DNA from 4 places in the Mesorhizobium sp. M0808 genome. Region 1 is predicted to be linked to each of the others. Evidence: riboswitches for the same ligand, from Rfam matches in the RefSeq annotation. Region 1 holds a riboswitch; each other region holds the start of a gene.

Region 1 (7,117 bases):
CGGGTGGGGTCGTCACGGCAGTGCGCGACGTTTTGTGTAGGCGCGCTTCGGAGAGGACCCCACCCCCGGCCTGCGGCCGGACCCTCCCCTCGAGGGGGAGGGGGACGCCGCGTTCTACGACCCCCAGTCCCGGCTCGTAAAATCCCGCCTTTGGCACGCTAACAGGTTCGGCTACCGCCGCACCCGATCCAGCGAGACTTGCCAGCCTCTGCACCAGCGCCGTCATATTTGCCGGCCCGCCCTCGCGGAAATAGCCAAGCAGGGCGTCCAACTCCTCGCGCGGCAGCGTCGAGCCTTCGATCAGTCGCAAATCCTCGTCGTGGCTCTCGCCCGGTAGGAGCGCCAGCTTGATACCGCGATTTCGCGCGATAACGGCGAGCTGGTCGCAGCCATAGCGCCACCAGTCATAGCCGCCGAGGATGCGGACCAGAATGACCTTGGCGTGGCGGGCGACGCTGTCGATCCACAGGTCGACGGACATCGGATGGCGCAGGTCGCGCAAGGCGGCGAGCCGCATCGACGGCAGGCGGTGCGCATCTGCCTTCCACGCCGCCGCCAGCCCGGCCAGGTCGCTGTCGGTGAGGGACAGCGCCACGACATCCGCAGGCGTTTGCCTGAGATCGACAGGCTCGGCGAGATCGTCGAGCGAGGCGGATGTGGTGGTGAGGATGTGCATCGCGGCTCGTACCTGGGGTCAGCCGGCGAGGATACGCTCGATGGCCGGGCGGTTCAGCCCTTTCAGGCCGATGACGACCAGGCGCGAGCGGCGGTCGTCTTCAGCGGTCCAGGCGCGGTCGTAATAGTGGTTGACGCGCGGACCGACGGCCTGCAGCAGGAGCCGCATCGGCTTGCCGCCGACTTCGACGAAACCCTTGACGCGCAACACGTTTTCTTCCTCCGCCGCCATGGCGACCCGTTGTGCGAGCTCGTCCGGGTTGGACACAGACGCGATGTCGATGACGAACGAGTCAAAATCGTCATGTTCGTGGTCGAGCTCGGCGTCGTGGTGGGTCTTGCGGTTCTCGATGTCGTCCTCGACGGCGAGGCCGAGGCCGAGCAGCACCGACGGATCGACCTTGCCTTGCGAAGTCGGTACGATCTTCACCGCCCGCGCAACGTGCTTGCCGATGACGGCATTGGCACGGGCCGAGCCGGCTGCGTCCATCAGGTCGCTCTTCGACAGGATGATCAGGTCGGCGCAGGCGAGCTGGTCCTCGAACACTTCCTCGACCGGATCGTCGTGTTCGAGCGTCTCGTCCTGCGCGCGCTGCGCCTGCAGGGCGTCCATGTCGTTGGCGACGCGGCCATCAGCCAGCGCCGGTCCGTCGACCACGGCAATGACGCCGTCCACCGTCACGCGGCTTTTCACCGACGGCCACTGGAAGGCCTGGACCAGCGGCTTGGGCAAAGCGAGGCCGGATGTCTCGATCAGGATGTGGTCGACCCTCGGCGTCAGCGACAGGATCTGGTCCAGCGCCGGGACGAAATCATCGGCGACGGTGCAGCAGATGCAACCATTGGCCAGCTCGACGATGTTTTCCTCGGGGCAGGTGTCGATGGCGCAGCCCTTCAGGATCTCGCCGTCGATGCCGATGTCGCCGAACTCGTTGACGATGATGGCCAGGCGCTTGCCTTTGGCGTTTTCGAGCAAATAGCGGATCAACGTCGTCTTGCCGGCGCCGAGAAAGCCGGTGACCACGGTGCAGGGAATGCGCGAAAGGGAGGCAGCGGTCATGTCAGGTCCTTCAAAAGGTCAAGGGGAGGGATGCGGGCAACCAGGCCGCGCTTCAGGCAATCGGGACGGCCGCGCCATGGAATGAGCCCATCCGTCGAGGTGGCGAACAGCTTTGCCCCGGTCACGAGATCGGCGCCGCTGGTCGTGGTCAGATCACCGAAGACGTAACTCCAGCAGCCGTCGCGCAGCATGGCCGCGCTGAGCCGGCGCTTGCAATTGCCGAGGCATTCGACGGTGCGGATTTTGATGTTTTCGCTGGAAGCGGCGCGGCGCGTGTCCTCTGCGAGCAGTTCGCCGGCGCGCGGATGAGCGTCCGAACCGGTCTCGTCACGGCAGGACGAGCAGACGATGACGGTAACGCCGGCCGGGGAATCACCATGGCCGGACAATAAATCCGCTGTCTCAGCCGGAAAACTGCTGTCGCGTTCCAAATCAGGCTCCTTGCCCGGAAAACCCGCCAGGCGATCGGATTCTTATGTCCTAGACGGCAGGTCTCCTGGCTCGCGGGTCATCGCCTGGGTGCCGCCTTCCCGGGAATATCCCAGTGGTTTTCGGCCTTGGCTCGTCGCTTACAGTTGCGGGGACAGCCGCGGATTTGAAATCGAGATTTCGCACCGCATTCCCTCTTGGCCCCTGCCGTTGCGGGCAGGGGACCGTCTGGAACGGATTTAGGCTTGTGGAGGCAGTCGTGTCAACGCACGTCTATGACGCGGCGATATCCGCGAGCGGCCGGCCGAGGTCGCCGGCAGCGGTCACCTCGATGCGTTCCAGGCCGAGCCAGCCCTGCATCTGCTTCAATTCTTCGAAAAGCTCGGCTGCGGTTTGCAGCGAGGCGACGGGCTCCGCATAGGCGGCATGGACGCGCAGCACGCCGGCCGGGCGGTCGGCCCTGAGGTCGACGCGCCCGACGATGCTGTCGCCGAGCAGGAATGGCAGCACATAATAGCCATACCGGCGCTTTTCGGCCGGCGTGTAGATCTCGATGCGGTAGTGGAAGTCGAACAACCGCTCGGTGCGCGACCGCTCGAAGACGACGGGATCGAACGGCGCGAGCAAGGCGCGCGCCTCGATCTTGCGCGGCAAACGGGCGTCCTTGTGGAGATAGGCTGTTTTGCTCCAGCCTTCGACGCTCACCGGCAACAGGTCGCCGGCCTCGACCAACTCCTCGATGCGGCCCTTGATGTCGGCGGGCGAGAGCCGGAAATAGTCGCGCAGGTCTCCTGCCGTGGCGATGCCGTGGGCGCGGGCCGAGATGCGCAGCAATTCGCGGTGAGCATCCTCGGGACAGGGAACCGGTAGCGCGAGTACCGCCGGCGGCAGCACGCGCTCCGGCAGATCGTAGAACCGCTCGAAGCCGCGGCGATGCGCCGTGGTGATGCGGCCGGCCCAGAACAGCCACTCGAAGGCATGCTTGGCATGGCTCCAGCCCCACCAGCCGCCCGAACCCTTCTGGCCTTCGAAAGCCGACGCCGCGATCGGGCCTCGTTCGGCGACCTCGCGATAGATGTCTTCGATATAGGCGGCGTGCTCGCGGCCCCATTTGGCCAGTCCGCTGTACATTTCGTCGCCGCGTTCGGCCCGCTGCATGCGCCAGCGCATCAGCGGATAGGTCTCGACCGGCAAGAACGAGGCTTCATGCGCCCAATACTCGAAGACCATGCGCTTGCGCGTGACGGCGGCGTTGTCGAGCAACGCCAGCTTGTAAGGGCCAAGCCGCGAATAAAGCGGCATATAGTGGGCGCGCACCACGGCGCTGACGGAATCGATCTGCAGCAGGCCGGTACGGGCAAGCACGCGGGCCAGATGCCGGCGGTCAGGCGTGCCGGTGGGGCGCGGGTCATTGAATCCCTGTGCCGCCAGCGCAATGCGGCGGGCCATGGCAAGCGAGATTTTTTCCTTCATGAAGGCGGCATCCGGACGATTTTGGACAGAGAAAATGACCTGCGATTCCGTGCCATGCTAGCAGGGTTTTGGCGGCATCCATGTCAGGAGAGAAAAGTGGAGTAAAAAGTGAAGGAAATCAAACAGGAGCGGATCGGACCAGTTTTCCCGGATATGCCGTCCAGCACCGCGATTTGAACAAGGTTTGACTTGCTTCGCCGAAAGCGCTGCGCTAACCCTCGCCGCGTTGCAGCATAGAGCCCCCTTAAAACGGTTCAGTGGTTAAACTGTCACGCTTCCGCAAGTGGGTCCGGTGCTGTAATCAGAGTGGATTGGCCGCAACGGAAAGCTGCAGAATGAACGCATTGTTGAGTTCGTACCTGCCCATCGTCCTGTTCATCGGCGTGGCGCTGGTCGTCGGACTGGCGCTGCTCGCCGCACCCTTCCTGGTGGCCTATCGCAACCCCGATCCGGAAAAGCTTTCGGCCTATGAGTGCGGCTTCAACTCGTTCGACGATGCCCGCATGAAATTCGACATCCGCTTCTACCTGGTGTCGATCCTGTTCATCATCTTCGATCTGGAGGTGGCCTTCCTGTTTCCGTGGGCGGTGTCGTTCAGCCAGATCGGCATGCTCGGTTTCTGGTCGATGATGGTGTTTTTGGCGGTGCTGACCATCGGCTTTGCCTATGAATGGAAAAAAGGAGCGCTGGAATGGGATTGAACGACAGTTCCGGCACGCTCGTCGCGCCGAAGCCCAAGGGCCTCATCGACCCCAACACCGGCAGGCCGGTGGGGGAGGATGATCCGTTCTTCCTGGAGATCAACAACGAGCTCGCCGACAAGGGCTTTCTCGTCACCTCGACCGAGGCGCTGATCACCTGGGCGCGCAGTGGCTCGCTGATGTTCATGACGTTTGGCCTCGCCTGCTGCGCCGTCGAGATGATCCATACGTCGATGCCGCGCTATGACTCGGAGAGGTTCGGTGTCGCGCCGCGCGCGTCCCCGCGCCAGTCCGACATCATGATCGTCGCCGGCACGCTGACCAACAAGATGGCGCCGGCGCTGCGCAAGGTCTATGATCAGATGCCGGAGCCGCGCTACGTCATCTCGATGGGCTCCTGCGCCAATGGCGGCGGCTATTATCATTATTCCTATTCGGTGGTGCGCGGCTGCGACCGCATCGTGCCGGTCGACATCTACGTGCCCGGCTGCCCGCCGAGCGCTGAAGCGCTGCTTTACGGCATCCTTCTGCTGCAGAAGAAGATCCGCCGCACCGGCACGATCGAGCGGTAAATCGCCATGGATGAAGATCGGATTATTCATGGCAACCCTGAACCTTGGCTGGATTTGATGTTCAGAACGTCTGAACAGCGATTTGTAAAAACGGACTCCGGTTCGACGTTTTATTCTTCTGCGCTCTCAACAGACACGAAATTTGGTGCTGCTGGTGTCGGTATCGACATCCGATTGAATGATTGGGAAGCCGAGCCGACAAGCGACCCACGAATTATCTTTTATCATGGCGACGTAAGACTGCGTTCGCTTGGCGATCGAACCAAGAATCTGATTGGTGAAATGTCGGCCAAGCTTTCCTCTGCCGCGTCGGGCCAGGGAGCAACTACCGAAAAGCTGTTTGTGGAATGCGTTGCTCTAAATGGCGACCCTGCGCATCTGGAAACCCGGCAGTTTGTCGGAAAGCTGTTTTTTGGCGAGCCGGGTGACGATGATGAATGCCAGGTTTTTTTGACTATTGACGCCGCCAGGGAGAGCGGCTGGTTTGGTGAAAAAGATCCAGAAGACTCGCGCAAGGTTCTGGGCTGGTTGGCGAGGTTGTCATGACCCAGGCGTTGAATGACCTCTCGACCTATCTCGGCGAGAAGCTGATCGGCCGGATCGGCGAGGCGGTGTTCGCCTATGGCGAACTCACCATCTCGGTCGAGCCGCGCGACCTGATCGAGGTGGTGACCTTCCTGCGCGACGACCCGAAATGCCAGTTCATTTCGATCATCGACGTCTGCGGCGCCGATTATCCATCGCGGGCGAAGCGCTTCGACGTCGTCTATCATTTGCTGTCGCCGAGACAGAATATCCGCATCCGAATCAAGGTCCAGGCCGACGAAGAGACGCTGGTGCCGTCAATCACCGGGATTTATCCCGGCGCCGACTGGTTCGAGCGCGAGACCTATGATCTCTATGGCGTGCTGTTTTCAGGCCATCCCGATCTGCGGCGGATTCTGACCGATTACGGCTTTGAAGGCCATCCGCTGCGCAAGGACTTTCCGCTGACCGGCTTCGTCGAGGTGCGTTACGACGACGAAGCCAAGCGCGTCATCTACGAGCCAGTGGAGCTCAAGCAGGAATTCCGCAATTTCGATTTTCTGTCTCCGTGGGAAGGTACGGATTACGTGCTTCCGGGGGATGAAAAGGCAAAGCAGTAAATGGCTGAAACCTCCGTTCGCAACTTCAACATCAATTTTGGCCCGCAACATCCAGCGGCGCACGGCGTTTTGCGCCTGGTGCTGGAGCTTGACGGCGAAGTCGTCGATCGCGTTGACCCGCATATCGGGCTGTTGCACCGCGGCACGGAAAAGCTGATCGAGGCCAAGACTTATCTGCAGGCCGTGCCCTATCTCGACCGGCTCGATTATTGCGCGCCGATGAACCAGGAGCATGCCTTTGCGCTTGCCGCCGAGCGTCTGCTCGGCATCGAGGTGCCAAAGCGCGGCCAGTTGATCCGAGTGCTCTATTCGGAAATCGGCCGCATCATGTCGCACATCCTCAATGTGACGACGCAGGCGATGGATGTCGGCGCGCTGACGCCGCCGCTGTGGGGCTTCGTCGAGCGCGAAAAGCTGATGGTGTTCTACGAGCGCGCCTCGGGTTCGCGCATGCACGCGGCCTATTTCCGCCCCGGCGGCGTGCATCAGGATCTGCCGCAGAAGCTGATCGAGGACATCGGCAAGTGGATCGACCCATTCCTGAAATCGGTCGACGACCTCGACTCACTCTTGACCGGCAACCGCATCTTCAAGCAGCGCAATGTCGACATCGCGACGGTGTCTCTGGCCGACGCCTGGGCCTGGGGTTTTTCCGGCGTCATGGTGCGCGGCTCGGGCGCGCCGTGGGACCTGCGCAAATCGCAGCCCTACGAATGCTATGCCGAGATGGATTTCGACATTCCGATCGGCAAGAACGGTGACTGTTTCGACCGCTATCTGGTGCGCATGGAAGAGATGCGGCAGTCGGCGAAAATCATGCGCCAGTGCGTCGATCTGTTGCTCGGTAAGGAGGGCAGCGGGCCGGTGTCCAACCTTGACGGCAAGGTGGTGCCGCCGAAGCGCGCGGCGATGAAGCGCTCGATGGAAGCGCTGATCCATCATTTCAAGCTCTACACCGAAGGCTACCGCGTGCCGGCCGGCGAGGTCTATGCGGCCGTCGAGGCGCCGAAAGGCGAGTTCGGCGTCTATCTCGTCTCCGACGGCACCAACAAGCCCTATCGC
Region 2 (7,117 bases), on a different contig from region 1:
CTGTAGCACGGGTCCTCGATGACAAAGCGGTCGGCGGGATCGAGAAGCAGGCGCGCGCACAGGTCGAGGCCCTGCTGCGAACCGTTGACGATGATTATCTGCTCGAGGCCGCAGCTCAGGGTTCGGGCGCGCCAGAGATAGCCCTGGAGCGCCTGGCGCAGCCGGCGCGAGCCGCGCGGATCGTCATAGGCAAGACGCAACGGGCGCTGCCCCATCGCCTCGTTCATCGCACGTTTCCAAATCAATGCAGGGAAATCTGACGGCGCCAAGTCGCCATAGCGGAAATCGACCTTTAGCGCATTCGGCAGATAATCTGGCCAGGGCGGTGTAGCGCGCAGTCGTCGCCCATAGGCGGACAGAAGAACCGGGCCGACCCGTTTCGCAGGCGTGCGGCTTGTCCCAGGACCGATCAACGAAGATGCTACGCGGGGTCGTGCGCCTTGACGGACGTCGATGAAACCTTCCGCAGCCAGTTGCTCATAGGCGACCGTCACCGTCGTTCGCGAAACCCCAAGGTCATTTGCGAGGCCTCGGGAGGAAGGCAGCTGACTGCCGGTTTCGTAGACACTTCCGAGGATCTGCTCGCGAAGAGCCTCGTAGATCTGGCGTGCACCCATCGCGTGCGTGCGACCTGCAGAACCGGCACTTGAAGACTGGACCATTTCATTCATCGCCAACTGGATATTTCACATTGGCCAGTTTGCCGTCAATCTTTCGGAAACCCAAGCAAGATCTTAGAGGCCGAATGACCCGCTCCTATCAATCGGGAACCGATGCTCTCACGCGGTCGCTCCACGACACCGGTCCCGGATTCGCCACTCGGGCGATCCATCATGGCTACGATCCCGCCGGCTTTTCCAATGCCGTTCAGCCGCCAGTCTTCTTGACCTCGACCTATGGATTCGAAAGCGTGGCAGCGAACGAGGCCGCCGCCGCGCTTGGCGGAAGGCTCTATGCGCGCGAATACAATCCGACGACGGAGATCCTCGAGCAACGGCTCGCCAATCTGGAAGGAGCCGAGGCAGGTCTGGTCGTTGCCTCGGGGATGGCGGCTTTCGGGACGCTGATCCTGTCGCTCCTGTCCCAAGGCGATGAACTCATCGTCCACAGGACGCTTTATGCGAACACGCTTGCCATGGTCGAACAGGCGGTCCCCCGCTTCGGCATCAAGGTCGTCGCGGTCGACCTGTCCGATCCTCACAATCTCGATGCCGCGATCACCGAGCGGACCCGGCTTGTTTTCTTCGAGACGCCGGTGAATCCGCTGAGCCGCATCCTCGACATCGCTGCCATTGCCGAGCGCGCCCACGCGCGCGGTGTAAAGGTTGCAGTCGACAGCACCTTCGCCTCCCCCGCGCTCCAGCGGCCGCTCGAACATGGGGCAGACCTCGTGCTCCACTCGCTGACCAAATACATCAATGGGCACGGCGATGCCCTTGGTGGGGCGATTCTCGGCGACGCGCAAACGCTCCGCACGCTGCACGAAACGGGCCTGCGCTATATCACCGGCGCAGCGCTCTCGCCCATGTCAGCCTTCCTGATCCTGCGCGGTCTGAAGACGCTCACGCTGCGCATGAAACGGCACAGCGCCACGGCCCTTGCGGTGGCTCAGGCGCTCGAGGCGCACCCGGCGGTGGCATGGGTGAGTTTATCCCTTCCTCGACTCGCACCCTGATCAGGTGACGGCGCGAAAGCAGATGTCCCAAGGGTCGGGCATGTTGGCCTTTGGCCTCCACGCTGGGTTCGAGGGCGCGCGCCGGATGATGGACCGGCTCAACCTGATCACCCGGGCTGTCAGCCTCGGCGATGCCGACAGTCTCATCTGTCATCCGGCAAGCCTGACCCGTGCTCGTCAGCCGATCCGCAAGGATGCGCATCTGGCCGATGGAGTCGGCGAGGACCTCATGCGTCTCTCGGTGGGTCTTGAAGACGCCGATGACCTAATCGCCGACCTGCGGCGGGCTCTGGACGCCTTGTGATGACCTGTCGTCCGGCCAGTCCTGCGCTCACGCACAAACCTGGAGCCTTGCCATGGCATTCCTGAGCGGTCTTTCCGCGTTTCCCATCACGCCCGCCGATCGTGACGGCCGCGTCGATACCGTTGCTCTGCGCAAGCTGATTGCTCGGCTTGGCGCCGCTCAGGTCGACTCCATCGGTCTTCTCGGCAGCACCGGCACCTACATGTATCTGTCGCGCGAGGAGCGGCGACGGACGCTCGCCGAGACCTTGGACGAAATCGCCGGGCGAACGCCGGTCGTGGTGGGTGTGGGCGCGTTGCGCACCGATGAAGCAGTGAGGTTCGCGCAGGACGCCAAGGCCCTTGGAGTTGCCGCGGGGCTGCTTGCGGCCGCCTCCTACACCCCGCTCACTGAGGACGAGGTGTTCGAACATTTCTCGACGGTGGCGTGCGAGAGCGGCCTGCCGATCGTCGTCTACGACAATCCAGGAACGACGCATTTCCATTTCACCCCAGCACTCGTCAGCCGCCTGGCAAAGGTGGGTGGGATTGTCGCTATCAAGAATCCGACAGACAAGGGCGATGCGATCAAGAGCCATTTGGCCGACCAGAGGCGCACTGTGCCGGAAGGGTTCTCAATCGGCTACAGCGGCGACTGGAACGCTGCAGAGGCCATGATCGCCGGCGCCGACACATGGTACAGCGTCCTCGCCGGCATCCTGCCCGAGGTCTGCGTGAAGATCGTCACGGCGGCGCAACAGGGCGATGCGGCCGAAGCGCGACGGATCGATGCCACGCTTGCGCCGCTCTGGAGCCTCTTCAAGGAGTTCTCGAGCCTTCGCGTCGTCTATGCACTTGCCGAATTGCTCGACATTTGCCGTGCCGCCCCCCCGCGTCCCATCCTGCCTCTGCCCTCAGCAGCGAAGCGCCAGATCGCCGCCGCGTTGGAACGCTTGCCATCGGATGCCAGCCGGTGAACAGCGAACCCGGCGGCGGCGGCCAGTGAAAGGAACTGTCATGTATTTACCCGTTCATTTCGATGAGCCGAGCCGACAAGTCCTTTACGAACTGATCGAGAACAACGCACTCGGCGTGCTGATAACCATGGCTGGAGCGGTCTCGACGCCAATCACTCCCCTTCGAAATCGACACGTCACAGGGAGAAAACGGTACCCTTTACTCCTGCGCGATTAGTACACGTGCCGAAGGAAAGTGCACTTTCTCGCTCGAGTGACTTATTTCAAAGGATGTGATCGCGTTTTGGCACATTCACGGCCCACATGCGGCAGCCGGTAACTCACCACATGGTGAGCAACCAGGAAACCCTCCGGCCTACACTTTCTCCCGGAGCGCGCGTGCTGCAGCAACCATGTTCATGAGGGCAGGGCGGACCTCCTCCCATTTGCGTGTTTTGAGGCCACAGTCCGGGTTTACCCACAGTTGGGCATCCGACAGTCGCTCGCGGGCAAGCATGACGAGATCCGAAATCTCGCCGACTTCCGGGACGCGTGGTGAGTGAATGTCATAGACTCCGGGACCGATTTCGTTCGGATATTTGGAGCTCGTGAAGGCGTCCAGCAGCTCCATTTTCGAGCGCGACGTCTCAATCGAAATTACATCCGCATCCATTCCAGCGATCGCGTCGATGATCTCGTTGAACTCCGAATAGCACATGTGGGTATGGATTTGAGTCGCGTCCTTTACACCCGTTGAAGCGATCCGGAAGCATTCGACAGCCCAGTCGAGATAGACTTTCCACTCAGACTGGCGCAGTGGCAATCCTTCGCGAAAGGCGGCCTCATCGATCTGGATCATCCTTGCGCCGGACCTTTCGAGATCCGTCACTTCGTCGCGGATGGCGAGCGCGATCTGGCGGCAGGCTTCGGAGCGGGGTACGTCGTCGCGAACAAAAGACCAGTTGAGAATGGTCACTGGGCCCGTGAGCATTCCCTTCACAGGCTTTTCCGTAAGCGACTGGGCGAATTGCCACCAGCGCACCGTCATCGGATTGCGCCTCGATACGTCGCCGAAGATAATGGGGGGACGCACGTAGCGGGACCCATAGCTTTGTACCCAGGCATGCTGGGTGAAGGCGAAGCCGGACAGCTGCTCGCCGAAATGCTGTACCATGTCGTTTCGTTCGAACTCACCGTGCACCAGCACGTCCAGCCCGATCTCTTCCTGCCAGCGAATTGCAGCCTCGATCTCCTTCTTCAGGAAGGTCTCGTAGTCGACATAGCTCAGTTGGCCCTTCGCATGAGCGGCCCGCGACCTGCGTACCTGCGGCGTCTGCGGGAAGGACCCGATGGTCGTCGTCGGGAACGGCGGCAGCCCGAGCGTGCCGGCCTGGACTCTGCAGCGCTCGGCAAAAGCGCTCTCTCGTCGCTTCATGCTGTCGTCAATGCTGGCGATCCGCCCCTCAACAAGCGGGTCATGGATGTTCTTGGATGTCACGCGAGTGGCGGCAGCCTCGGCAGACGCTTTCAACGCGCCTTCCACCGCATCCCTGCCTTGGGACAGGGCCCGGGCCAGCAACACCAACTCGTCGGTCTTCTGGGCCGCGAAGGCGAGCCACGACCTGATGTCCGCGTCGAGTTCCGTCTCCATGCGCAGGTCGATCGGCACATGCAGCATCGAGCAGGAAGGCGCGATTTCGACGCGGTCCAAGGGCCAGCCGGCGACGATCGGTTTGATGCGGTCGAGAATGGCGGGCAGGTTCGCACGCCAGACGTTGCGGCCATCGATCAAGCCAAGCGAGAGCACCAGATCCTTCGGAGCGAGCCGACCCACCGTTTCCAGCTGCTCGGGAGCGCGCACGAGATCAATATGCAGCCCGGCCAGGGGCAGAGAAACCGCGGTTTGGAGATTGTCTCCCAGCGGCCCGAAATAGGTAGCCAGCATGATCTTCAACTCGGGCGCGGCTTTTGACAGCTGGCCATAGGCGAATTCGAACGCAGCTCGTTCGTTCGGGTTCAGATCGAGGACAAGCGCTGGCTCATCGATCTGCACCCAATCGGCACCCGACAGCTTCAAACTCCGCAGGAGTTGCTCGTAGACGGGCAGAAGCCGTGGTAGGAGTGCGATGGGATCGAAGCCTTCGGCAGGCGATTTCGCCAGCTTGAGGAAGGTGATCGGTCCAAGGATGACTGGGCGTGTGTGAACGCCGAGAGCTTTAGCCTCGATGAAGTAATCGACCGGTTTCGTCGACGAGAGGGCGAACGTCTGATCATCGTTGAGTTCCGGCACAATGTAGTGATAGTTGGTGTCAAACCACTTGGTCATTTCCATCGCGGTTACATCAGACCCATGAGCCGCCTGCTGGTGACCAGCGTGTCGACAACCCTGGTTGCCCCGCGCCATTGCGAAGTAGATGTCAAGTGGAACCTCGCCGCTATTCCAGCCGTAACGGGATGGAACGGCGCCGACCATGGCTGCGGTGTCGAGCACATGGTCGTAGAGCGAGAAGTCGTTCGACGGGATTTTCGACACGCCGCGATCGTGCTGCTCCTCCCAGCTAGCGGCACGGAGCGCCTTCGCGGTCGTGAGAAGGTCGGCAGCGGACGATTTTCCGGACCAGTAGCTTTCAAGCGCGAATTTCAGTTCTCGCCGACGACCGAAGCGGGGCACGCCGAGCGTTGCTACAGGAATTTGCTGAGAGACAGTCATGCCAGACCCCGATGGTTGGGGCGTCGGTGACAAGGAAGGCGCTAGCAGGCCGGCACGAACGCCAGGCTGCAGCGGCCACCGAGACACCCCGCCCGTGGACGTAATTCGCCGTGGCAGGTCTCCTGGCTCGCGGGGTCATAGCCTCTACCCGTCTTCCCAAGGCTATTCGCCTCAGTGACATGAGTGGGGTTGGCTCGCCGCTAACAGTTGCGGGGGCAGCGCCGGCATCGCACCGGCTTCCCTCTTAGCTCCGCTGCGGCAGCGCCGTACGGAGAACCACGACGCGGGAGACAATTACAACAGTTCGCTTCTTTGTCAACGCCGCATAAAGAAATGTTTATGTCGTTATGTTAAATTTCCGTTGGCATGTTCCAAAGGTCGCCTCGAAAGCGAAAACTGTGGAAGCCTTGAGCGGCCGGTAAATCAAAGCAATGACGCACGGCGCCCTTGTCCAGGAGGATAGGAGTTCGTCGGCTCCCGGCGGCAAACATACCGGCAAGCGCCGTGGTGCTGCTTCCCGCATCATGCGAACGCCACCTCGGCATCGAACTTCGGCTCCGAGGTTCCGACCGCTTCGTCGGTGATCTGCTCGCGACCATATTCGGCGCAATGGCGAGGCTGTTGCCTAGGAAGCTGTTGGCCGTGATGCCCTCGGTGATACGACACAATGATTTCGAGGGGAGCACCCGAGGCCCGGCGCAGCGGCGTGTTGCGAAGTGATCGACCTGCTTGTTCGCAGCCCACCGGCTCAAGGTAACCGGCTCAAACCAACGGGCCAGCTCAAGTCCTGTCCAAATGAGGCCTGAGCGGCAAATCGTCGTGCACGCGCACGGTTTGGCGTTCGATCTTGTGATGCGTCTTGGGCGAGCAATCGCCACGGTGCAGCGCTTCCAGACGCGCAACGATTTCGGCGTCATCCTGGGTCTGCCTGTTGTTGTGGCGAACATACTCGACCCAGGTTGGCACATGATAGCACTCGGTCCATAGTTCGGGCTTTTCCAGGTCACGCAGCAACGCCCATTGTCTGGCGCCATCTCGCAGCCGGGCTTTTCGCCACGATGTCATCACACTGAGAAATTCTGGGACATCTCTCTGATCGATACGATAATCGACCATCACCATGATCGGACCGCTTCGTGGCCGCAGGTCAAGTTGCAGCGTCGGTTCGCTGAACTTGTTGGTCGGATCCAGATTGAGCGTTTCGAAATCCGGCTGACGCAGAACGATCCCCATCAGTCCCCCAATCACAAGAACCACGCTGGCGACGAGGAAGGCTCCCGAAACACCTTGGACATCCGCCAGTTCGCCCCAAAGCCAGCTTCCCGCAGCCATGCCGCCGTATGTGGCCGTCTGATAGAGAGACAGGGCGCGTCCAACCACCCACCGCGGCGCCGAAAGCTGCACTGTGACGTTAAACAGCGAGAATGATTGAATCCAGGCCGCACCGGCCGGCATGAGGAGGAGACAGCTCAGCCAAACGTGCTCACTCCATGC
Region 3 (7,117 bases), on a different contig from region 1:
GGTCTCCTGGACCGCTATGCGGCTGAGGCCAAGCGCCACGCCGCCTGATCGGGAAGCCTTCCAGTCCAATACCAGCGAGGCCCTCGCACTGTCGGCCTCGCCGTTTTGAATCAGTGTCGATCTGCCCATCTGGTTGACCGGGGGGGAGATACGCTGCCCTTTACCTGCCGCCGCGAAGGTTTGCAGCGCCGCAGGTTTGTAGAACGTCCTCTCCTCCTACCATCCGGTATGCGCCGCGTCGTTTGGACGCGCGAACGGCGCTGTAGCAATTTGTCGTTGTGCATGGTCCTTTCGCAAAATCGATTCCGATTGTCAGGGTCATGCGTTAGACCTGACAGGCACCTTATCCGGAAATCCGATGGCGGGAGGCGCTGGTGGAAGGCCAGGACGAACAGATGACCGGCGCCAGGGCAGCCGAGGAGCGCCGCGCCGACATCTATGACGAGGACGGCGTCATCCTGTCGTCGTTCCTCGCCCAGATCGGTGCCGCGATCGCCGATCGCGATACGCTGACGCTGAAGCGTGAAGTCGACGATCTGCACCAGTCGGAACTCGGCCACCTGCTCGAGGCCCTGCACCCGGAACAGCGACGCGCGCTGGTCGAATTGCTGGGCAAGGATTTCGATTTTTCCGCGCTGACCGAGGTTGACGAGGCGATCCGCCGCGACATCGTCGACAGTCTGCCCAATGCGCAGATCGCCCAGGCGGTGCAGGATCTCGATTCCGACGACGCGGTCTACATTCTCGAAGACCTCGACCAGGAGGACCAGGACGAGATCCTGTCGCAGCTGCCGTTCACCGAGCGGATCAGGCTGCGGCGTTCGCTTGACTATCCCGAAGAGACCGCCGGCCGCCGCATGCAGACGGAGTTCGTCGCGGTGCCGCCCTTCTGGACGATCGGCCAGACCATCGACTACATGCGCGAGGACAACAATCTTCCCGACCGTTTCAGCCAGATCTTCGTCATCGATCCGAGCTTCAAGCTGCTCGGCGCCATCGACCTCGACCAGATCCTGCGTACCAAGCGCTCGGTCAAGGTCGAAGAGGTCATGCATGAGACCAGGCATGCCATCCCGGCCACCATGGACCAGGAGGAGGCGGCACGCGAATTCGAACAATACGATCTTCTGTCTGCCGCCGTCGTCGACGAGAACGAGCGGCTGGTCGGCGTGCTGACCATCGACGACGTCGTCGACGTCATCCAGCAGGAGGCTGAGGAAGATCTGCTGCGCATGGGCGGCGTCGGCGACGAAGAACTCTCGGACAGCATCTTTTCGACCTCGCGCTCGCGCGTGCCCTGGCTGCTGGTCAATCTTTTGACGGCTTTCCTGGCGGCCTCGGTGATCGGCCTGTTCGACCGCACCATCGAGCATATCGTGGCGCTGGCGGTGCTGATGCCGATCGTCGCCGGCATGGGCGGCAATGCCGGCTCGCAGACCATGACGGTCACGGTGCGGGCGCTGGCGACCAGGGACCTCGACATCTACAATGCCGGCCGCATCATCCGCCGCGAAATCGGGGTGGGCTTCATCAACGGCATCATTTTTGCCATCCTGATCGGCCTCGTCGCTGCTGCCTGGTTCCACGATCGCAATCTCGGCGGCATCATTGCGGCTGCGATGATCATCAATATGTTCGTGGCGGCTCTGGCGGGCATCCTTATCCCGCTGCTGCTCGACCGCTTCAAGATCGATCCGGCTGTGGCTTCGGCGGTTTTCGTCACCACGGTCACCGATGTCGTCGGTTTCTTTGCCTTTCTCGGGCTCGCCACATGGTGGTTCGGCGTGCGCTGAACGTCACCTCAATTGACTTTTACGTAAATGCCATGCGAGGCTTTGAAGGTGCCTTGTCCGCCGATTCTGGTACGCGCCTGGGCGCCGGCGGCGCCGGCCAGTTGGAACTCGCGGCGTGGCCGGGGCATTGGAGTGACGATGCGGGAATATTATTCAATCACGGAGCTGACCCGCGAATTCGACGTGTCGACGCGGACGTTGCGCTTCTATGAGGACGAAGGGCTGGTGCAGCCAGTAAGACGCGGCCGCACTCGGCTGTTTCGTCCGTCGGACCGGCATCTCATCCGCCAGATCATGCGCGGCAAGAGGCTCGGCTTCTCGATCAACGAGATCCGCGAAATCATCCAGATGTACAGGGAGCCGCCCGGCGAGGTCGGCCAACTCAAATTGATGATCAAGCGCATCGAGGAAAAGCGCGAGGATTTGCGCCAGAAACGCCGCGACCTCGAAGAGACGCTGGCCGAGCTCGATCAGGCAGAGGAATCCTGCGTCGAGCGGCTGGTGGAACTCGGCGTCACCACATGAGCGTGGCGTCAGCGCCGGCTCAAATCCAGCGCCGCACCCTTTTGGCGTAGTCCCGGTATTTCTTGCCGAATTTGGCCGTCAGCACCTTCTCCTCGCTCTCGATCGTCAGCTTCTGCGTCAGGAACGCCGCGATGACCGCCAGCGGCAGGAACCAGGCGATCCCAGTGACAAAGGCGAGGCTGACCAGCAGCAGCGTGTTGGCGAGGTAGATCGGGTTGCGGCTGACGGCGAAGGGTCCGGTAGTCACCAGATGGTCAGGCACGCCGTTCGGGTTGAGCGTCGTCTTGGCGCGGATCATGGTGCGGATTGCCGTGAACCAGAGCGCGGCAACCGCCACCAACCCCACAAGGCCGGCGGCGAACAGGATGTCGCCGAGAAGATCGCCGATCCACGGTAGCGGATAGAACAGCCCTAGCGCGACGCTGACGATGATGGCGGCGATATAGATCAGCGGCGGCCATGGGATGTGCCCCAGCCTCGGCTGCCCAGGATTTTGCTGCACGGGTTTCGGGTGACTGTCGCTCATTATTGTCCTCCCTCGATTAGCGCGTTCCCGGTTCCGCCGCCTCGGTTTGGGCGGTGCAGGTGCCGGCGAGCTCGCCAATATGCGCCTTCCACTCCGGGGACTGGTCGTTGCTGTAGAGCCGGTCAAGCGAGGCTTCGCCCTGGAGAGTGTCCAGCATGCAGGCACAATAGCTGGAGCAGAACTCGGTGTCGCGTGCCTGCTCGCAGGATATCTGGCAGGATTTCAGAAAACTCACCTCCCTGGTTTCGGCCTGCGCCGGCATGAATTGCGAAAACAGCCAGACCGAGCCGATCAGCACCGGCTGATGGATCAGATAGAAGGCAAGGCTGTGCCGGCCGATGAAGACCAGCGGATTTGCCCAGCGGCCGGGCGCCAAGGCCGACAGCCGCGTCAGCGCGCCGGAGGTGGCGGCGAGCTTGGTAACCGCGATGCCGGCAAGTACGGCGCCGAACCAGGGCAGCAGCGGAACGTAGTCGTTGGAGCGCGGGTTGGTCGCCGACAGGCCGACCCACCACAAAGCCGGATGATCGAAAAGCTCGGATCGCAGGTAGAAAGGCGCAGCGATAACGAGGGCCGCCACGGCAAGCGTCAGCAGCGCCGGGAGGCGCAGGAACGCCAGGCCGAGCAGGCTGGCGAGCGCGATCTCGTGCAATATGCCGAAGAAGATGAAGCCGTCGGGCGTGGCGATGCGGGTGACCAGCGATATTGCGAGCGCTGCCCCGGCAACCATGGCGAAGCGCTTCCAGAAGCCGGTCCAGCGGATTTTCTTGCCATGGGCGAGACAGAGGCTGATGCCGACCAGGAACAGGAAGCTCGAGGCGATGCAGCGCGCGTAGATTTTCCACCAGCCGAAGGCGGTGAGGCCGGGATCGGTGTAGCCGAAGAATTCGAGGTCCCAGGTGAAATGATAGCTCGCCATGGCAAGCAAAGCGATGCCGCGTGCAATGTCGATAGCGGCGATGCGCTTCGACTTCGGTTGATCCTGAACGGCTGCGGTCGGCGTGTCGATGCTCATGGTCTCGCTGTCTTGGTTCAGCCCCGGCAAGACGACTATCACGGTTGCCACCGTCAAAAGAAGCAGGGCCTTGCGTCGCGTTGGTACCGGTCGGCATCAGAGCTGCTTTAGGCCAAAGCCGGAAAGCCTTTGGCCGGCGTGCGGGCGTTTTTCGGACTGGGCGCGGTTTTCGCGACACTCGGCCTGCTGGCGGCGGCCTGAGGCTTCGTCACCTGGCGCTATCTGCCCAAATCGCTTTGATGTTCGAGCGCCGCATGGCGCTCGCGCACCCAGTTGTGGAAGCGGTGCAAGTCGTATTCCTCGGGCATCAGTACGCCGGCCTTGTGGCGCATCGAGCGCAGGCCCATCTGGTTGACCTCGCAGATATCAGCATCCTCCTCCAGCACCTGGGTACCGAAGGCGACGATGTTGTCGATATCCGCGGCCGGATCGGCGAGCGCTTCGGGCGAAAAAAGCCATTCGGCGGTAAGTTCGGTCTGCTCCGGCCCAAGCGGCACCAGCCGCACGGTCCTGACATAGTCGACATGGCCGACGACGAACATCGACGGCATGCTGGTGGCATAGGTCTGCCCGGCGGCACGCTCGCCCGGCGTCAGGCCGGAAAAGACCGAGCCGTGGACGCGCCCGTCGCGCGACCAAGTTTCGGCCCCGGCCCGCAAGCCGCCGGCAAATTCCGGCGCGTCATTGTCGGCGTGGCGCGCCCATTCGGGGTCGTCGTGCCGACCCATCAGGCCGCGGCCATAGATCGGCACCAGCCGCGACAGGTCCTTGTGGACGCCGGGGCAGTGCAGGCACTCGTTGAAATTTTCCCAAAATACCTTCCAGTTGCAGTTTATCACCTTGCGCAGCACATGGCCGCTCAGCAGCGTTTCCAACGGCCAGTTGGCGAGGCTGCCGGATGCCGGATCGAAGGATGTTTCAGCCGAGCCGGCAGCGTCTTCCGCCAGATTGACGAAGACAAAACCGCGCCACACCGAAAGCGCGACCCGGTAGAGCGGATGATCGGCCTTGTCGAAGCCGTCCGGCAGCGATTTCGACGGCACGCGCACCAGATCGCCGTGCAGCGAATAGGACCAGGCATGGTATGGGCAGGTGATGAGCCGCGCCTTCAGCCGTCCTTCGCTCTGCTGGCAAAGCTGCGAGCCGCGATGCCGGCAGGTGTTGTGGAAGGCGCGCAACTCGCCGGTCTCGTCGCGCAGCACGACGACCTCCTGCGTGCCTATGCGGAACGTCCTGAAAGCCAGCGGCTGGGCAAGGTCGGCCTCGCGGCAGACGAGCAGCCAGTTGCGATACCAGATGGCCTCGAGATCGCGCTGATAGGCCGCGATGTCCCAATAGGCTGATGACGGCAGCGTCGGCTCGGCCCGCGTCAGGCCGTTGTAGGGACCGCGCTCATTCGGGCTGGGTTGCATGCCGGCTTCCTCCCCATCCGCCAGCCGACACCCGGCTGCGAAAATTGTCAATCGCGGCGCCGGCCGACCGGGCTTGGCGAGGCGGCGCATTCGCCACACGATCCGGCGGAATTTGGTTTGCCGGGCGCGGCGATTCTGCCTATAGTCACTGATGTCGTCGGTTCCGTTTGGAACCAAGAGGGAATGCGGTGAGGGCAGTTGTTTGCCCAATGCCGTGGCTGCCCCCGCAACTGTGTGCGGTAGTCCTCTCCATATGCCACTGAAGGTTCGCCTTCGGGAAGGTGGGGAAGGGCGCTGATCCGCGAGCCAGGAGACCTGCCGGCGACAGGAAACTGACTTCTATGCCCTCGGGTGGAGGGCGAAAGGACAAGACATGAATACCGCTTCCGTCTCGCTCGGCGCTTCCGCCTCCTCGCAGTCGCGTCTCACGCAGCTGGCGCTTGCTGCATTCCTCGGCATTTTCGTCATGGGGTTTGTCGGCTTCTCGCATATCGATGCGGTCCACAATGCCGCGCACGACTATCGCCACTCGATGGGCTTTCCCTGCCACTGACAAGGGGCTGACATCATGACACTGTTTCGCAACGTCGTGTTCATCGCGGCGATCGCAGGGCTTGTGGCCGGCGTGGCTCTCGCCTGCATGCAAGCCTATGCCACGGTGCCGCTCATCCTGAAGGCGGAAGTCTACGAACAGGCCGGCGGCGGCCATGACCATGCCGCGGCACCTGCGGCACCGGCCGAAAACGCCGCGGGCACGACGGCTATGAGCAGCGCCGCGCCGGCACCGGCTGAAGCAATGGCTCCGGCGGAAGACGAAGGCTGGGCGCCGGCCGACGGTTTCGAACGCTTTGGCTTCAGCGTCGTTGCCAATATCGTCACCGGTATCGGCTTTGCGCTGGTCCTGGTTGCGGTTTCGGAGTTCGCCGGCGGCATCGGCAATTGGCGCCAGGGCCTGTTCTGGGGGCTGGCCGGCTTTGCCGTGTTCACGCTGGCGCCGGGCCTCGGCCTGCCGCCGGAACTGCCGGCGATGCCGGCGGCCGACCTTGTCCAACGCCAGATATGGTGGTGGGCAACAGTGGTGGCGACAGCGGCCGGTCTCGGCCTTATCGTCTTCCGCAGATCGCTGCCGCTGGTGGCTCTTGCCGTGGCGTCGATCGTTGCGCCGCATATCGTCGGCGCGCCGCAGCCCGATAGCTTCGAGACGGCGATCCCGGAAGGCCTGCACCACCAGTTCGTGGTGGCGGTGACGCTGACCAATCTGGTGTTCTGGCTGGTGCTCGGCGCGGTCGTCGGCGTGGTGCGCGGACGCTTCACGGGCACGGCGACCAGCCTGCGCGACAGCTTTGCCTGACCGCGCTGCCGGGGCACTGACCCTGGTCATCGGCGGCGCGCGCTCCGGCAAGAGCGCGCATGCCGAGAGCCTGGTGACGGTCGGCCCGCCGCCTTGGAGCTATATCGCCACGGCGCAAGCCTATGACGACGAGATGCGCCAGCGCATCGCGCTGCACCGCTCGCGCCGCGGCGCCGGCTGGACGACCATCGATGCGCCGCTCGACCTTGCCGGCGCGATCGGAGCGCTGCCTGACGGCCAGCCGGTGCTGATCGACTGCCTGACGCTGTGGCTGACCAACCATATGCTGGCCGACCATGATGTCGAGGCGGAATGCCGGAGGCTGGCCGATGTGCTGTCGCGGCCGCGTGGGCCGTGGTTCGTGGTGTCCAACGAGGTCGGCCAGGGCATCGTGCCGGACAATGCGCTGGCAAGACGGTTTCGCGACGCCGCCGGCCGGCTGAACCAGGACGTCGCGGCTGTTGCCGGCACCGTGCTTTTGATGGTGGCGGGGCT
Region 4 (7,117 bases), on a different contig from region 1:
TGCATTTTCGGCCGCGTTTGCCGTGAGCAACCGGCCGTCCGCCGTCACGATTTCGACAGCGACAAGGTTGTCGCAGCTCAGTCCATGTTTGCGGCCAAGCTTGCCGAACCCGCCGCCGAGTGTCAGTCCGGCTATGCCGGTATCCGCATTGACACCCATGGTCGTCGCAAGACCATGGGCCTGTGTGGCTGCGTCGAACTCGCCCAGGTTCAGGCCGGCTTCTGCGCGCGCAACACGGCGGATCGGGTCGACTTCGATCCGCTTCATGCGTGACACATCGATCACCAAGCCGCCGTCGCATACCGAACTGCCGGCGACGTTATGACCACCGCCGCGGACGGCGACGAGGAAGCCTTGCGATCGGGCGAAGTTGACGGCCGTGACGACATCGCTGGATTCGGCGCAATAGAAGACAGCCGCCGGCCTCTTATCGACCATGCCATTCCAAACTCTGCGCGCCTGGTCATAGCCAGGGTCGTCCGGAAGGATCAGATCGCCGCGAATCGCCTGCCTGAGCCGGGCGATATCTGGCGCCTGGGCCGCTGTCGTTCACCGGATCATAAATATCTCATGCGGCGCCATTCGCTGCAAAATCGAATATCTCAGTCGCTGGATGAGCTAAATTCATCTAAACTGCCTGGATGAGAAAACTTCCGCCGCTCGGGTCGCTTCGCGCCTTCGAAGCCGCTGCCAGGCTGATGAGCTTCAGGAAGGCCGCGACGGAACTCGGAGTGACGCCAACGGCCATCAGCCACCAGATTCGATTGCTGGAGGAGGTCTGTGGGCAACTGCTGTTCCGGCGGCGCCCACGACCGCTCGTGCTCACAGGCGTGGGCGAACGGCTATTCCCGGTAATTTGCAGCGGCTTCGACGCTTTCGCTGCGGCAATAGCATCAGCCTCGGCCGGAGTTGGCCAACGCCCGTTGCGCGTGACGAGCCCAAATGCATTTGCCAGCCGATGGCTGGTTCCGCGCCTGTCGAAGTGGCGCGAACAGCATCCGAACATTCCACTGGAGATCATCGGGACAGACGCCGTTCTGGACCTGCGAGCCGGTGACGCCGACGTCGCGATCCGCTATGCGCGCAGGATGCCGCGGGATGTTCCCGCGCAGGAAATTTTTCGGGACGCATTCTTTCCGGTATGCAGCCCGGAGCTGTTCGCAGGAGGCGACCGACAGATCGAGCGCGCCGCCGATCTGCTGCAATACCCGCTCATCCATTTCAATTGGACGAACCGCGACCCGGAAGCGCCGACTTGGCAACGATGGCTGGCGATCGCACGCTCGATCGATCCCAGCATCCCCAATGCCAACCAGGCATGGGACCTAAGCTTCCGCGAAGAGCTGCACGCGATTGACGCGGTAGCGGCAGGCCAAGGTATCGCTATCTGCAGCGATGTGGTCGTCAGTGGCGAACTCGAGGCTGGCAGGCTAGTCAAGGCACATGATCTCTGTCTGCCAGGCTATGGCTTTTACCTTGCCTGCGTAGCCAATCACCCCCGACAAGCGCATATCGAAGCGTTTTCCGCCTGGATGAGATCGATAGTCTGAGCATCTGAACGCCGATCTTCTGCATGCCCGTCACAAGCGGTAGCAGCGCTTCCTGCGCTTCGGGATCGCCTGCCGCGCCTCACTTTGACCGGTATCCAAATTTCCAGCCTTGCCGCTACAGGGATCGAATTCCGGCGCATCGGCGACCTCGCGCCCAGATGCCGGCAGCCATTTGTCCCAAATCGTGTTGGGGGTTGACAGAAGCAGACAACGTCCTCTAGGTACGTAATGTTATTACATTACGAGGTATGCATGACTCCTTCTGACAAGACCCTTGCTCCAGCGGCTGTCCGAACTCCGAAAATTTATTGCGCTGTGAGTGGCGGAAAATTAGGGTGGCTGAGTGATGGTCCCCGAGTCGAAAGGCAAGGGGTGAAAAGGGAACACGGTGAGGTCTTCGGATCGAGGCCGTGGCTGCCCCCGCAACTGTAAGCGGTTAGCAAGATCCGAAGTGCCACTGGCCGGCAAGGCTGGGAAGGCAGGATGGCGCAAAGACCCGCGAGCCAGGAGACCTGCCATCAGCATGAGTTGACCGGACGGGGTGTGCCGGGAGGAGACGTGGACATCGGTCTTGTCGGCCGGTCCGTCCAGCTTCCTTCCGTCGCCATTGAGAAAGTGACGGTAAGTTGGACGCCTCCCAGCCTCTTCTTGAAGCGCGCGAACTGAGTGCGACGGCAAATGGCCAGCGCCTGGTCAGTGCGGTGAGCCTTTCGCTAGCGGCGGGCGACCGCCTCGCCATCATCGGCCCTAACGGCGCCGGCAAGACGACGCTGCTGCGCATGCTCTGCGGTACGCTGCGGCCAAGCGCAGGAGACGTGAGATTCTCCGGACGCCGGCTGGAGAGATTTTCGGCCGCCGAGCGGGCGCTGCACATGGCGGTCGTCGGCCAGACCGATCAGCCCGACCCGCGGCTTGCCGTGATCGACTATGTCGAGCTTGGGCGCGTCCCCCATGCGGGCTTGCGACGAAGGAGCGAGCAACGCGACATCGTCATCGAAGCGCTTCGCAGAACCGGCCTGATGCCGCTGCTCGGCCGCACAATCGGCTCGCTATCCGGTGGCGAGCGGCAACGCGCCCAGCTGGCGCGCGCCATCGCCCAGGAGCCCAAAATCCTGTTCCTCGATGAACCGACCAATCATCTCGATCCGCGCGCCCGCAGCGACCTTCTCGAACTCGTATCGCAGTTTGGCATGACCGTGGTGGCGGTGCTTCATGATCTGTCGCTGGTCACGCCATTTGCCACCAGGGTCGCGGTGATGAACGAGGCCCGCCTGCAGGCACTCGCCGGTCCGCACGAGGCGCTGACCAAGCAATTGATCCGCGAGACTTTCGGCGTCGACATGCTTCGGCTGCGCCATCCCACCGAGGACCGCGAACTTACGATCTTCGACGTTCCTAACCGTGCCTCTTCCCATCCTGATCTGACCAAGGAGCAACATTCGTGAAACGCCTCGCATTGTCTTTTGCCTCCCTACTGCTTGCCCAGGCGGCCTTCGCTTTTCCCGTGACCGTTGACAGCTGCGGCACGCCGCTGACGTTCGAAGCCGCGCCGAAGCGCGCCGTTATCCAAGATCTGAACATGGCGGAGATGGCCTTCGCGCTGGGGCTGCAACCGTCGATCGTCGGCCTGACGGGCATCACCGGATGGTACAAGGTCGGTCCGGAATTCAAGGCTGAGCAGGGCGCGATCCCGGAACTCGCACCGAAATACCCGACGCTCGAAAACCTCGTCGCCGTCGAGCCCGATTTCTTCTTCGCCGGCTGGTATTGCGGCATGAAGCCAGGTGGCGAGGTGACGCCCGATACGCTGGCGCCGTACGGCATCAAGACGCTGGTGCTGACGGAAAGCTGCGTCCATCTCGACCAGAACCGCCCCGCCGCCTCGATGGACCTGCTCTATGGCGACGTCGAAAAGCCGGGCAAGATTTTTGGCAAGGAGGCCCAGGCGGGAAAGCTTGTGTCGGACTGGAAGGCACAACTTGCCGATATCACGGCAAAGATCGGCGACCGCAAGGGAACGCGCGTGTTTCTTTACGACTCCGGCGAAGACAGACCTTTCACATCAGGCAAGTTCGCGATCCCCAGCGCCATGATCGCTGCTGCCGGCGGCGACAACATCATGGCCGACATGGCGACGAGTTGGGGCAATACGGATTGGGAGACGGTGGCGGCCCGCAATCCGCAATTCCTTATCCTGCTCGACTACCAGGACGGCGGCGGCTACAGGAAACTGCTCGATTTCCTCAAAGCCCATCCGGCGATGAAGGAGACTGATGCGGTCAAAAATGAACGCTTCGTCGCGCTGCGCTATGCCGAACTGACACCTGGGCCTGCCAACATCGAGGCGATCGGCAAGATCGCCAGGGCGATGCACCCGGAAGCTTTCTGAGCTTGCGCCAGAGAGCGTTCGAATTGGCCATGACAGCAGGAGCAGCAGCAATTGCTGCTCTTGCTTTGTTGTCGATTGCCTATGGATCGACGGTCATCGCGCTGAGCGACGTGATTGCTGCGCTCGGACATGCGGCCGGGCTGGACGGAGACATCGTGTCCGGTCCGGCCGGCAAGATCCCGATTGCCAAGATCGTTGTCGATCTCAGGCTGCCGCGCACGATTATGGCCATCTGTGTCGGCGCCGGGCTGGGCGTCATCGGCGCGCTGCTGCAGACGGTAACGCGCAACGACCTCGCCGATCCGTTCCTGTTCGGCCTGTCGTCCGGAGCGGCGGCCGGCGCGGTTTCCGTCATCACCATTTTTGGCGACCATTTCGGCATCTGGACGTTGCCGGTCGCGGCCTTCACGGGCGGCGTATTAGCCGCCGGCATCGTGCTGTTGCTGGTTTCGCGGGTGAGGGGGCAAGGCCCCGAACGGCTGATCCTCGCCGGGCTTGCTGTCTCCTTCATGTTCACCGCCTTGACCAACTATCTCGTCTTTGCCGGAGACCAGCGCGCCGCTCACTCGGTGTTGTTCTGGACGATGGGCGGGCTCGGGCTCGCGCGTTGGGACAATGTCGGGCTGGCTGCTCTGGGCGCAGGCACCATCCTTGTCTATGGACTTTGGAACCATCGTCGGCTCGACGCTTTCCTGGCCGGCGAGAATGCCGCCGAAAGCCTCGGTGTGCCGGTTGCGCGGATGCGCAGGATGACATTTCTCGTCGCCGCTTTCTCGACAGCAATCCTTGTCTCGGTAGCAGGCGTCATAGGTTTCGTTGGCCTGATGATCCCGCATTTGTCCAGGACCCTTGCCGGCCCGCTACACCTTCGCCTGATCGCAACCTGCGCTATCTTCGGAGCGGTGCTGTTGCTGGCAAGCGATCTTCTCGCGCGCACGCTGCTGCCGCCGCAGGAACTGCCGATCGGCATCATCACCAGTTCGTTCGGTGCTTTCTTCGTGGTCACGATGCTCATTCGCAATCGCTCATGATGTGACTGCCATGCACACTTGCCGGCTTCTGGCACAATCCGGCTCCTTGAATTATGAGCACGCTTATTATATATGTCGCTCATGGTTTCCGACGGCATCGACAGATTGGGCTTTTTGATCCACGACGTGCAGCGCCTGATGCGCAAGCGCTTCGAGGCGCGCGCCAGTGGTTTCGGCCTTTCTTCGGCGCAATGGCGGCTTCTGGTACGTGTCGCCAAGGAGGCGGGTGTCGCGCAGGCGCGGCTTGCCGAGCTTCTCGAAATCGAGCCGATCAGCGTCTCGCGTCTTGTCGATCGCATGGAGGAGGGCGGCTGGATCGAGCGCCGTCCCGACGCAACCGACAGGCGAGTGCGCATGATTTTCCCGACCGCCAAGGCCAACGCGGCCTACACCCACGTCAAGAGCCTTGCCGGCGAGGTTTATGAGGAATCGCTCGTTGGCGTTTCGCCGGAAGATCGCCACGTCCTGGTCAGGGCGCTGGAGACAATGGTGCAGAATCTTGCAGATGGTGAGACGCCGCCCTCGGAAAAAGTGAAGAATACGGAAGGCGCAGCAGCATGAACGCGGTAGCCAAACTAGATGAGAATGCGGCCAAGCTGGAGATGGAAGCTCCCGCGAAGCCGGCGGCAGCTCCGGTAACGGTCGCTCCGCAGATAGCTCCGGCGCCGGTGGCGCCGAAGAAGAAGCGCCGTGCCGGCCGCTTCCTTTTGATGTTTGTGCTGCCCGCTGCGTTGATCGCCGGCGGCAGCTATGTCTGGGTGACCGGCGGCCGCTATCAGGAGACCGAGAACGCCAATCTGCAGCAGGCCAAGGTGTCGATAGCCGCCGATACGGCGGGCCGCATCGTTCAGGTCGACATTTTCGACAACCAGTCTGTCAAGCAGGGCGACGTGTTGTTCGCTATCGATCCCGAGCCCTACCGGATCGCATTGGCCCAGGCCGACGCGGCGGTGGCTGGCGCACGGCTCAATGTCGAGCAGCTGCGTGCGGCCTACAGCCAGGCGCTGGCGCAGGAGAAGTCCGACGAAAGCCAGGTCCAGTACGCGCAGTCGCAATATGACCGCGCCGCCGACCTTGCTCGCAAGGGCATCAACGCCAAGTCGTCTCTGGACGAAGCCAAGAACGACCTCGACAAGGCGAAGCAGCAGCTGGCCGTGGCCCAGCAAGGGATCGCCAGCGCCAAGGCGGCACTTGGCGGCAATCCCGACATCGAGACCGACAAGCATCCAACGGTAATGGCGGCGCTCGCCGCACGCGACAAGGCGGCCTACGATCTGGTCCAGACCACGGTCAAGGCACCTGCCGACGGCATCATCAGCCAGGCCGCTTCGTTCAAGGTCGGCCAGTATGTCGGTTCGGGCACGCCGTTGTTTTCGCTGGTCGAGACCGGCGACACCTGGGTCGACGCCAATTTCAAGGAAACCCAGCTCACCAACATGAAGCCGGGCCAGAAGGCCGAAATCGTGGTCGATACCTATCCGGGCAAGACGTTCGAAGCCACCGTCAAGGCGATCGGCGCCGGCACCGGGGCCGAGTTCTCGCTGCTGCCCGCGCAGAACGCCACCGGCAACTGGGTCAAGGTCACGCAGCGCATTCCGGTCCGCCTGGAATTGGCCGATGCCGACGCCAAGACGGCGCTGCGCACCGGCATGAGCGCGACGGTCACGGTGGACACCGGCGTTTCCCGCGGGCTGCCGAGCATTTTCGGCCGCGCCACGGCAGGCGAGGCCAGGTAAAGAGGCCTGGTAGCGGCCGCATAGCAAACAGCGAGATGGATGCAGGATTGGTCCGAGGGAGGCGCAGGAAAAGTTGAATGCGTGGACGGGCTGCGCTGTAGCCTGCCTGAGCAGACAACGCCGCGCAGGATCTTCGGTCCTCAGGTTTCCGGGCGGCAGGCGCCCGCTTGTCGAGACGCTCAGTCGATGTAACCCCCACATCGATGCTCGCGTCCCACCGCGATGAGGGTCTCTCTACAGCGAGGGCCTCGCCGTCCGGAAACCTAATGTACACGTTTTTGTTACCTGCTGGAAGTTTTAGGTCATGAGCAGCCCAGAACCCTTTCGCGAAGTACCGCACCGCGGCCTGATCACAGTTGCGCTCATGCTTGCGACGATCATGCAGGCGCTCGACACGACGATCGCCAACGT

The links. A riboswitch is a leader RNA that binds a small molecule or an ion and turns the genes downstream of it on or off. The one in region 1 is predicted to bind cobalamin.
Region 2: linked by a shared signal. The riboswitch ahead of metE (5-methyltetrahydropteroyltriglutamate--homocysteine S-methyltransferase) and the one ahead of NKI25_RS00145 (DUF1636 family protein) in region 1 are both predicted to bind cobalamin.
Region 3: linked by a shared signal. The riboswitch ahead of NKI25_RS20460 (CbtB domain-containing protein) and the one ahead of NKI25_RS00145 (DUF1636 family protein) in region 1 are both predicted to bind cobalamin.
Region 4: linked by a shared signal. The riboswitch ahead of NKI25_RS17330 (ABC transporter ATP-binding protein) and the one ahead of NKI25_RS00145 (DUF1636 family protein) in region 1 are both predicted to bind cobalamin.

What each region holds. Positions count from the first base shown of each region.
Region 1 covers NZ_JAMYOX010000001.1:24,897-32,013, reverse strand. The annotation lists gene NKI25_RS00155 (cobaltochelatase subunit CobN) at 1-676, opposite strand, end outside; gene cobW (cobalamin biosynthesis protein CobW) at 695-1,735, opposite strand; gene NKI25_RS00145 (DUF1636 family protein) at 1,732-2,166, opposite strand; cobalamin riboswitch at 2,205-2,408, opposite strand; gene NKI25_RS00140 (winged helix-turn-helix domain-containing protein) at 2,438-3,637, opposite strand; gene NKI25_RS00135 (NADH-quinone oxidoreductase subunit A) at 3,973-4,338, shown strand; gene NKI25_RS00130 (NuoB/complex I 20 kDa subunit family protein) at 4,329-4,910, shown strand; gene NKI25_RS00125 (hypothetical protein) at 4,917-5,456, shown strand; gene NKI25_RS00120 (NADH-quinone oxidoreductase subunit C) at 5,453-6,055, shown strand; gene NKI25_RS00115 (NADH-quinone oxidoreductase subunit D) at 6,056-7,117, shown strand, end outside.
Region 2 covers NZ_JAMYOX010000022.1:64,999-72,115, forward strand. The annotation lists gene pdxR (MocR-like pyridoxine biosynthesis transcription factor PdxR) at 1-671, opposite strand, end outside; partial or broken gene NKI25_RS22910 (trans-sulfuration enzyme family protein) at 746-1,979, shown strand; gene NKI25_RS22915 (dihydrodipicolinate synthase family protein) at 2,032-2,934, shown strand; gene metE (5-methyltetrahydropteroyltriglutamate--homocysteine S-methyltransferase) at 3,290-5,623, opposite strand; cobalamin riboswitch at 5,719-5,919, opposite strand; partial or broken gene NKI25_RS22925 (MFS transporter) at 6,404-7,117, opposite strand, start outside.
Region 3 covers NZ_JAMYOX010000018.1:37,158-44,274, forward strand. The annotation lists gene NKI25_RS20430 (SRPBCC family protein) at 1-48, shown strand, start outside; gene mgtE (magnesium transporter) at 396-1,793, shown strand; gene NKI25_RS20440 (MerR family transcriptional regulator) at 1,932-2,318, shown strand; gene NKI25_RS20445 (methyltransferase family protein) at 2,338-2,844, opposite strand; gene NKI25_RS20450 (heparan-alpha-glucosaminide N-acetyltransferase) at 2,861-3,859, opposite strand; gene NKI25_RS20455 (aromatic ring-hydroxylating oxygenase subunit alpha) at 4,078-5,271, opposite strand; cobalamin riboswitch at 5,413-5,608, shown strand; gene NKI25_RS20460 (CbtB domain-containing protein) at 5,645-5,824, shown strand; gene NKI25_RS20465 (CbtA family protein) at 5,840-6,622, shown strand; gene cobU (bifunctional adenosylcobinamide kinase/adenosylcobinamide-phosphate guanylyltransferase) at 6,615-7,117, shown strand, end outside.
Region 4 covers NZ_JAMYOX010000013.1:134,386-141,502, reverse strand. The annotation lists gene NKI25_RS17350 (FAD-binding oxidoreductase) at 1-438, opposite strand, end outside; gene NKI25_RS17345 (hypothetical protein) at 322-645, shown strand; gene NKI25_RS17340 (LysR substrate-binding domain-containing protein) at 642-1,550, shown strand; partial or broken gene NKI25_RS17335 (AraC family transcriptional regulator) at 1,634-1,745, opposite strand; cobalamin riboswitch at 1,881-2,084, shown strand; gene NKI25_RS17330 (ABC transporter ATP-binding protein) at 2,177-2,995, shown strand; gene NKI25_RS17325 (ABC transporter substrate-binding protein) at 2,992-3,939, shown strand; gene NKI25_RS17320 (FecCD family ABC transporter permease) at 3,969-4,970, shown strand; gene NKI25_RS17315 (MarR family winged helix-turn-helix transcriptional regulator) at 5,052-5,531, shown strand; gene NKI25_RS17310 (HlyD family secretion protein) at 5,528-6,706, shown strand; gene NKI25_RS17305 (DHA2 family efflux MFS transporter permease subunit) at 7,011-7,117, shown strand, end outside.